2 regions of the Gottfriedia sp. NPDC057948 genome follow, and region 2 is predicted to be linked to the other one. Evidence: predicted binding sites of a transcription regulator. Region 2 holds the regulator's gene; the other holds the start of a gene.
What was found. Region 2 encodes Rex, which represses fermentation and respiration genes when NADH is low (regulators of the CRP and FNR family bind a similar motif). Its sites were predicted from a motif close to TTGTGAAATATTTCACAA; they were not measured.
Positions count from the first base shown of each region.

Region 1: the regulator Rex is predicted to act here: its motif matches at 1,259-1,276, upstream of ACFVRR_RS04805 (AtpZ/AtpI family protein).

Region 1 covers NZ_JBHVPN010000002.1:178,263-181,692, forward strand. The annotation lists gene ACFVRR_RS04800 (S8 family serine peptidase) at 1-1,120, shown strand, start outside; gene ACFVRR_RS04805 (AtpZ/AtpI family protein) at 1,382-1,606, shown strand; gene ACFVRR_RS04810 (ATP synthase subunit I) at 1,611-1,988, shown strand; gene atpB (F0F1 ATP synthase subunit A) at 1,990-2,724, shown strand; gene atpE (F0F1 ATP synthase subunit C) at 2,805-3,020, shown strand; gene atpF (F0F1 ATP synthase subunit B) at 3,195-3,430, shown strand, end outside.
Region 2 covers NZ_JBHVPN010000031.1:3,801-7,230, forward strand. The annotation lists gene ACFVRR_RS23655 (ABC-F family ATP-binding cassette domain-containing protein) at 1-1,444, opposite strand, end outside; gene ACFVRR_RS23660 (redox-sensing transcriptional repressor Rex) at 1,606-2,232, shown strand; gene ACFVRR_RS23665 (CPBP family intramembrane glutamic endopeptidase) at 2,279-2,950, opposite strand; gene groES (co-chaperone GroES) at 3,225-3,430, shown strand, end outside.

The DNA of each region.
Region 1 (3,430 bases), on a different contig from region 2:
AAAAGCTGTTATTGTCTTTAATAATATTGATGGAAATTTCACCGGACAAATTAAAGGTAAATTTACTGTTCCAGCTGCGACTATTTCAAGAAAAGAAGGCTTAATGATTAAGAAGATCATTGAAAAAAGTAGAGTGGAAGCTAAAACTGGACATGAAAAGAAGGTTGATATTCTAGCGGATTTCAGCTCTAGAGGGCCAGTAACAGGTACTTGGCAAATGAAGCCGGATTTATTAGCTCCAGGTGTACAAATAAAAAGTACAATTCCGGGTGGGTATTTAGCACTTCAAGGAACGAGTATGGCAAGCCCACACGTTGCTGGAGCAGCTGCTCTAGTAAAACAATTGCACCCAGATTGGAGTATGGAAGATTTAAAAAGTGTGCTAGTCAATACAGCAACACCATTATATAAGAATAATAAAAAGATGTATCATGCGTACGAACAAGGGGCTGGAAGATTAGATATTGAAAAAGCACTAGAGACTGAGACAACATTATTCCCGACGTCTTTATCTTTAGGAGTAACGAGAAAAACAGATTTACAAGTAAAGAAAGATTTTGTCGTAAGAATTTCTAATAAATCAAATATGCCAAAACAAGTTACAGCTATAAATAATCAGCCAGCCACTGGAATACAATGGGTAATACCTAAGCCTTTTACAATTCCAGCGCACACTAGCAAAAAGATTAATCTTACTGCAACAGTTGATACGAAAGTATTAAGAGATGGATTTTATGATGGGGCAATTACGTTTAGTACAAATGATGATGAAAATCTAAGAATGCCGTTTTTATTACTTCAAGGAGAACCGAACTTTCCGTCAGTAATGGGATTTCATTTTGGAAGAGTAAAAGGTAAAAATCGCTATAAATATGAACTCTATTTACCAAGTAAGGTTGAGGAATACAAAATTGCTGTTTTTGAATCAGAAACATTCCGTTTGTTAGGTGTAATTGATGAACAGGAGAATAGTAAAAGGGGAATTATCAAAAAGGAATTAGTTTTAAAAGACTTTCCGAAAAGTGGAATTTATAAGTTTGTGATCTTTTATAAACGTAAACAATATGAAAGTGCAACGGAATCTTACGTCAATGTAGCGAAAATTTATGTTGAAGACTAAAAATTGGTAAGTAATTTTTAATAGTTTTTTAATTTAGGTAATTGACACATTTTTGTAACATACTGTATGCTTAACATGAATGTTTAAAAGGGTTTTTATTGTATGTAAATACTATGTTATTAAAATTTTTTGAACGTTTTGTGAACAATTTGTGAACGTTTTCAATGTTTAGAGATTTTAGCAAATTTTTGTTGTAGAATTAACCAAGATAAGACTTTTGGCAATTTTTTGAGAATGAAAATTGACATGGAGGGATTTTGTATGAAAAACAACAATCAACATCCTCTTAAAGCAATGGCACTCATGTCTTCCATTCTAGCTCAGCTTGTCGGTTCTATTCTCATAGGCATCTTTCTAGGAAGATGGATTGATTCATTTTTAAATTGGCCAGTACCAGTATTTATGATCATCTTTTTACTGTTAGGTTTATTTACTGGAATTTATGGCACGCTTAAATTAGTTAAGCAATTTACACCAGGGGACTAGTTACATGCAAAAAAATAATTTTAGACGTTTCGCACGAGATATGTTGTATATTACTGCTTTAGCTGTTTTAGGTTGGGCATTAACCGACTATAAAACAATATTCACAGGTTATATTCTCGGAATAGTAACTAGCTTTTATTGTATATGGATTCTTCACAGAAAGATAAATACCTTCTTCGACCGAGTTTTAAAGCAACAAAAAGTTCGATCTTTAGGTACTGTAATTTGTCTTTCAGCGGTGGCTCTGACAATGGTCATCGCGCTTCGGTATGAAAATTTTGTGAGCATACCAGCACTAACTGCGGGATTAATGACAGGACATCTTGTCATTATGATACATTTTGCATTACAAACGTCTTTTGCAAGGAAGAGAGGTGAATAAATTGGAACACGGCACTTATGGTTTTAAATTTATTGGTTTAGATTTTACGTTAACGAACGTTCTAATGACAACCATTGCTGCATTAATTGTTTTAATCATCGGAATTACATGCGCAAGAAGTCTACAAATACGTCCAACAGGAAAGCAAAACTTTTTTGAGTGGGTAATAGATTTCGTTAAAGGCCTTATCAACAGTACAATGGATTGGGAAACTGGTGGTCGCTTCCTTACATTAGGTGTGACATTACTTATGTACATATTTGTTTCAAATATGTTAGGTCTACCTTTCGATATTTCAGTCGATGGAAACTCAGTTTGGAAATCACCTACATCAGACCCAGTTATTACATTATCATTAGCAATCTTTATAGTGGGGTTATCACATTATTATGGTATTAAAATGAGAGGCTTTAAGGCTTATGGAAAAGGGTTTTTCCAGCCGATGGGATTCTTATTTCCATTAAAAATTATTGAGGAATTAGCGAACACATTAACGCTAGGTCTTCGACTTTACGGAAACATTTACGCAGGGGAAGTATTATTAGGTTTACTTGCAACAATGGGTACACATGCATATGCGACAAGTGCAGGATCAGGTGTGATTTGGTCTATCGCAGCAGCAATACCAATGATTATATGGCAGGGATTCTCTGTATTCGTTGGTTCAATCCAAGCGTTTATCTTCGTAATGTTAACAATGGTTTACTTGTCACATAAAGTGGCGGACGAGCATTAATCTGCTCATTAAAATTGGTAGTTAGATAAAAATTATAAAAAAAAATATATTTCTTATGATTAAGAAGGAGGAAATTTAAAATGGCTTTAATAGCAGCGGCAATTGCAATAGGTTTAGGTGCACTAGGTGCAGGTATTGGTAACGGTTTAATTGTATCACGTACAGTAGAAGGTGTTGCTCGTCAACCAGAATTACGTTCAACTCTTCAAGCTTTAATGTTCATCGGGGTTGCATTAGTTGAGGCACTTCCAATCATCGCGGTAGTTATCGCATTCATGGCTTTTGGTAAAGCTTAAGATCATACAAATCATTAAAAAATGGCGAAGTTTGTGTTCACATTTACTTCGCCATTCCTTTATGACACTTAATGTTTGAAGGATTCCTTTTGAAATTTAAGTCCAAGTCGGTAAGAGATTAGGGCTATGTTATAAAAAATAATTAAATACAACCCTTGAAGGGAGTGAAAGCTTGTGTTAAACGGATCACTATTCGTATTAGCTGAGGCAGGACATGGTGTACCTTGGGGCAATGTCGTGTATCAATTAGTAATATTCCTAATTTTACTTGCTCTTCTGAAAAAGTATGCATTAGGACCAGTAATGGGAATTATGAAACAACGTGAAGATCACATCTCTAATCAATTAGATTCAGCTGAGAAAAACAACGCTGATGCAATGAAACTAGTTGAAGAGCAAAAGCAAGAGTT
Region 2 (3,430 bases):
CTAAATCTAAATGGTTAGTAGGCTCATCAAGAATTAGGAAATTAGCTTTTTTCATCATAAGCTTAGCCAAAGCTAATCTTGCCTTTTCTCCACCACTTAAAGAGGTAACAATTTTTGTCACGTCATCTCCAGAAAATAAAAAGTTCCCTAATATTGTTCGAATTTCTTGTTCGGGCTTTAATGGATAATCATCCCAAAGTTCGTCTAATACTCTTTTATTAGAAGTTAGTTTTGCTTGCTCTTGATCATAATATCCAACCGAAACGTTTGCACCAAAATCAATCGTTCCCTGTAATTTTTCTAAATCTCCTATAATCGTTTTAAGTAATGTCGATTTACCAACACCATTTGGACCGACTAAAGCAACACTATCGCCTCGATTCAGTACGAATCTCATCGGCTCATCAATTGTTGGGATACGATCATAGCCAATAAATAAATCTTGTACAGACAACACATCATTACCACTTTGTTTTTCAATTGTAAATGAAAAATTAGCCGAAGATTCGTCTCCAAGTGGCCTGTCTAATCGAACCATACGATCTAATTGTTTCCTACGACTTTGAGCTCTTTTGGTAGTTGAAGCACGCGCAATATTACGTTGCACAAAATCTTCAAGTTTAGAGATTTCATCTTGTTGCTTTTCGAACTGTTTTAACTCTTGTTCATATTGAGCTGCTTTTAGATCAAGGTACTTACTATAATTACCAACAAATCGTTGATGCTTATGATTAGATATTTCATAAACAATATTAACAACTTGATCAAGGAAATATCGATCGTGGGAAACGATTAATACAGCACCAGGGTATGACTGTAAGTAGCGCTCTAACCAACTTAGAGTGTCAATATCTAAATGGTTCGTAGGCTCATCCAGGATTAACAAATCAGGCTTTGTCAATAATAGCTTACCTAATGCCAGTCTCGTCTTTTGTCCACCGCTTAACGAAGAAATTTTTTTTTCGTAATCTTCATTACTAAAACCTAAACCACTAATTATTGAACGAATATCTGCTTCAAACTGGTAACCACCGTTTTCTTTGAAAGTATATTGAAGATGATCATATTCATTCATAACCTTGTCATAAACGGCTTGATTAGAGTAGACCTCCTCCCTAGTCATTTTAACTTCTAATTTTCTCATATTGTCCTGCATCTCTACTAAATGATTAAATACAGAATAATATTCTTCCCAAATCGTTTTATCGCTTTGTAAACCAGAGTTTTGGGCTAGGTAGCCTACAGTAACGTCTTTAGGTTTATTTATTTCACGGCCATCATAGGATATTTCGCCTGCTATGATTTTCAATAATGTAGATTTTCCCGCACCATTACGCCCAACAATGGCAACTCGATCACTCGTTTGAACTTCTAATTTTATATTTGAAAGTATAATGTCACTACCAAAATACTTTGAGACATTATTTACTTGTAAAAGAATCATGGATAACACCTCATTGCAAAATTTTTTATGTATGTAACTGTAGACTGTCAAAATTCTTAAATATAGTGTATATTTTACATTAGAACAAGTACTTTATTACTAAAATAAAGTCAAAATACACACCATAGTAAAAAGAATTACAGTAAGTGGGGGATTAAAAAATGGATTCGGAACAAATTAAAATTCCACAAGCTACTGCTAAACGTCTACCTTTATATTACCGTTTTATAAAGAATTTGTCTTTATCAGGTAAACAAAGAGTTTCTTCAGCAGAGTTAAGTGAAGCAGTAAAGGTAGATTCCGCTACAATCAGAAGAGATTTTTCATATTTTGGAGCACTTGGTAAAAAAGGTTATGGCTATAACGTAAACTATTTATTAACTTTTTTCTCGAAAGCGCTTAACCAGCATGAAGTTATGAAAGTTGCATTAATTGGTGTTGGTAATTTAGGAACTGCATTCTTACATTATAATTTTATAAAAAATAATAATACAAAAATTGAGATGGCATTTGATATTGATCCAAATAAAATCGGTACTGAAATAGGTGGAGTACCCGTTTATAATCTAGATAATCTAGAGGAAGTTATGAATGAAGATATTCAAATCGTTATTTTAACTGTTCCTGCACCTGTAGCACAATCAATAGCTGATCGATTAAATGGAAAAAATATTAGAGGAATCTTAAATTTCACACCTGCACGAATTAGTGTACCAGAACAAATTCGCATTCATCATATAGACTTAGCAGTTGAACTGCAAACATTGGCATATTTTTTACAACAATAAATTCATATCAAAATAAAAACCCCCAAAGAATTTGGGGGTTTTGGTTTTAATGTAAATTGATCTGCTGAAAAACAACAAAAGAGTTCATTAACATATGTGTTAAGATTGGTACCATAATTGAGTTTGTTCGTTTATACAGATAACAAAATACAAAACCGATTAAAAAGTATGATAAAAAGAAGGGCAAGTCACCGTGCATAAGCGAAAAGATCGCTGAACTAATTCCAGCAGAAATAATAAATGGTAAACGATTATATAGCCTTTTAAAAATAATACGACGAAAAATAATCTCTTCTAAAATGGGTGCAACTAAACTTGGGATGATAATAAAAGCCGGGTTAAGCTTAGCGATGTTTATGATATTTTGAGTATTTTCTGAGCCTTTATGTAAATCAAGTACATAAATTAAAATTAAATTACAGACAATTTGAGTTAGCATTGTTATGAAGTAACCTAAAATAACCCAATTTATTATTGTACGATAATTAGTTTTTAGGTTTTTAATTCCTTCATAAATTGGCTTATGTAATAAGATAAGTATGATAATTAATCCACTTATGAAACTAATACAACCCCATAATGCCACCGCTTCAAGAGAAGCTGTTTTCTGATCCACTCCAACGTATAAGTTACTATTTAATAAATAGGGCACCCCAAATACCGCTGAATATTGAAGAACGACATACGTTAATAAAATCCATAAATCTCTAGTTTTCAATACGATAGCTCCTTTGTGTTGATATTTTTCAGAACCCAAAGGTTTATAACAACACGTACATTATTTTACTCGTTTCTTTTGTTTCTTAAAAGAAATTTTCACTTTTTATTTTACTTTTGATTGTAAAGAAAAAAACTTATTAAATTTCGACAAGAAAAGTGCCTGCTTCGGGCTTGCAAAATTTTTTGATATTATTTAAACTAATAATTGTGTTAGCACTCAATATACATGAGTGCTAAAAAATAATGATTTGATTATTGAGGAGGTATTACACATGTTAAAGCCATTAGGTGATCGTGTTGTAATTGAGCTTGTTGAGTCTGAAGAAAAAACTGCTAGTGGTATCGTGTTACCAGGTAGTGCACAAGAAAAGCCACAAGAAGGCAAAGTTGTTGCAGTAGGTACTGGCCGAGTACTTGAAAATGGTGAGCGCGTAGCTTTAGAAGTATCTGTAGGTGACCGCATTATCTTCTCTAAATA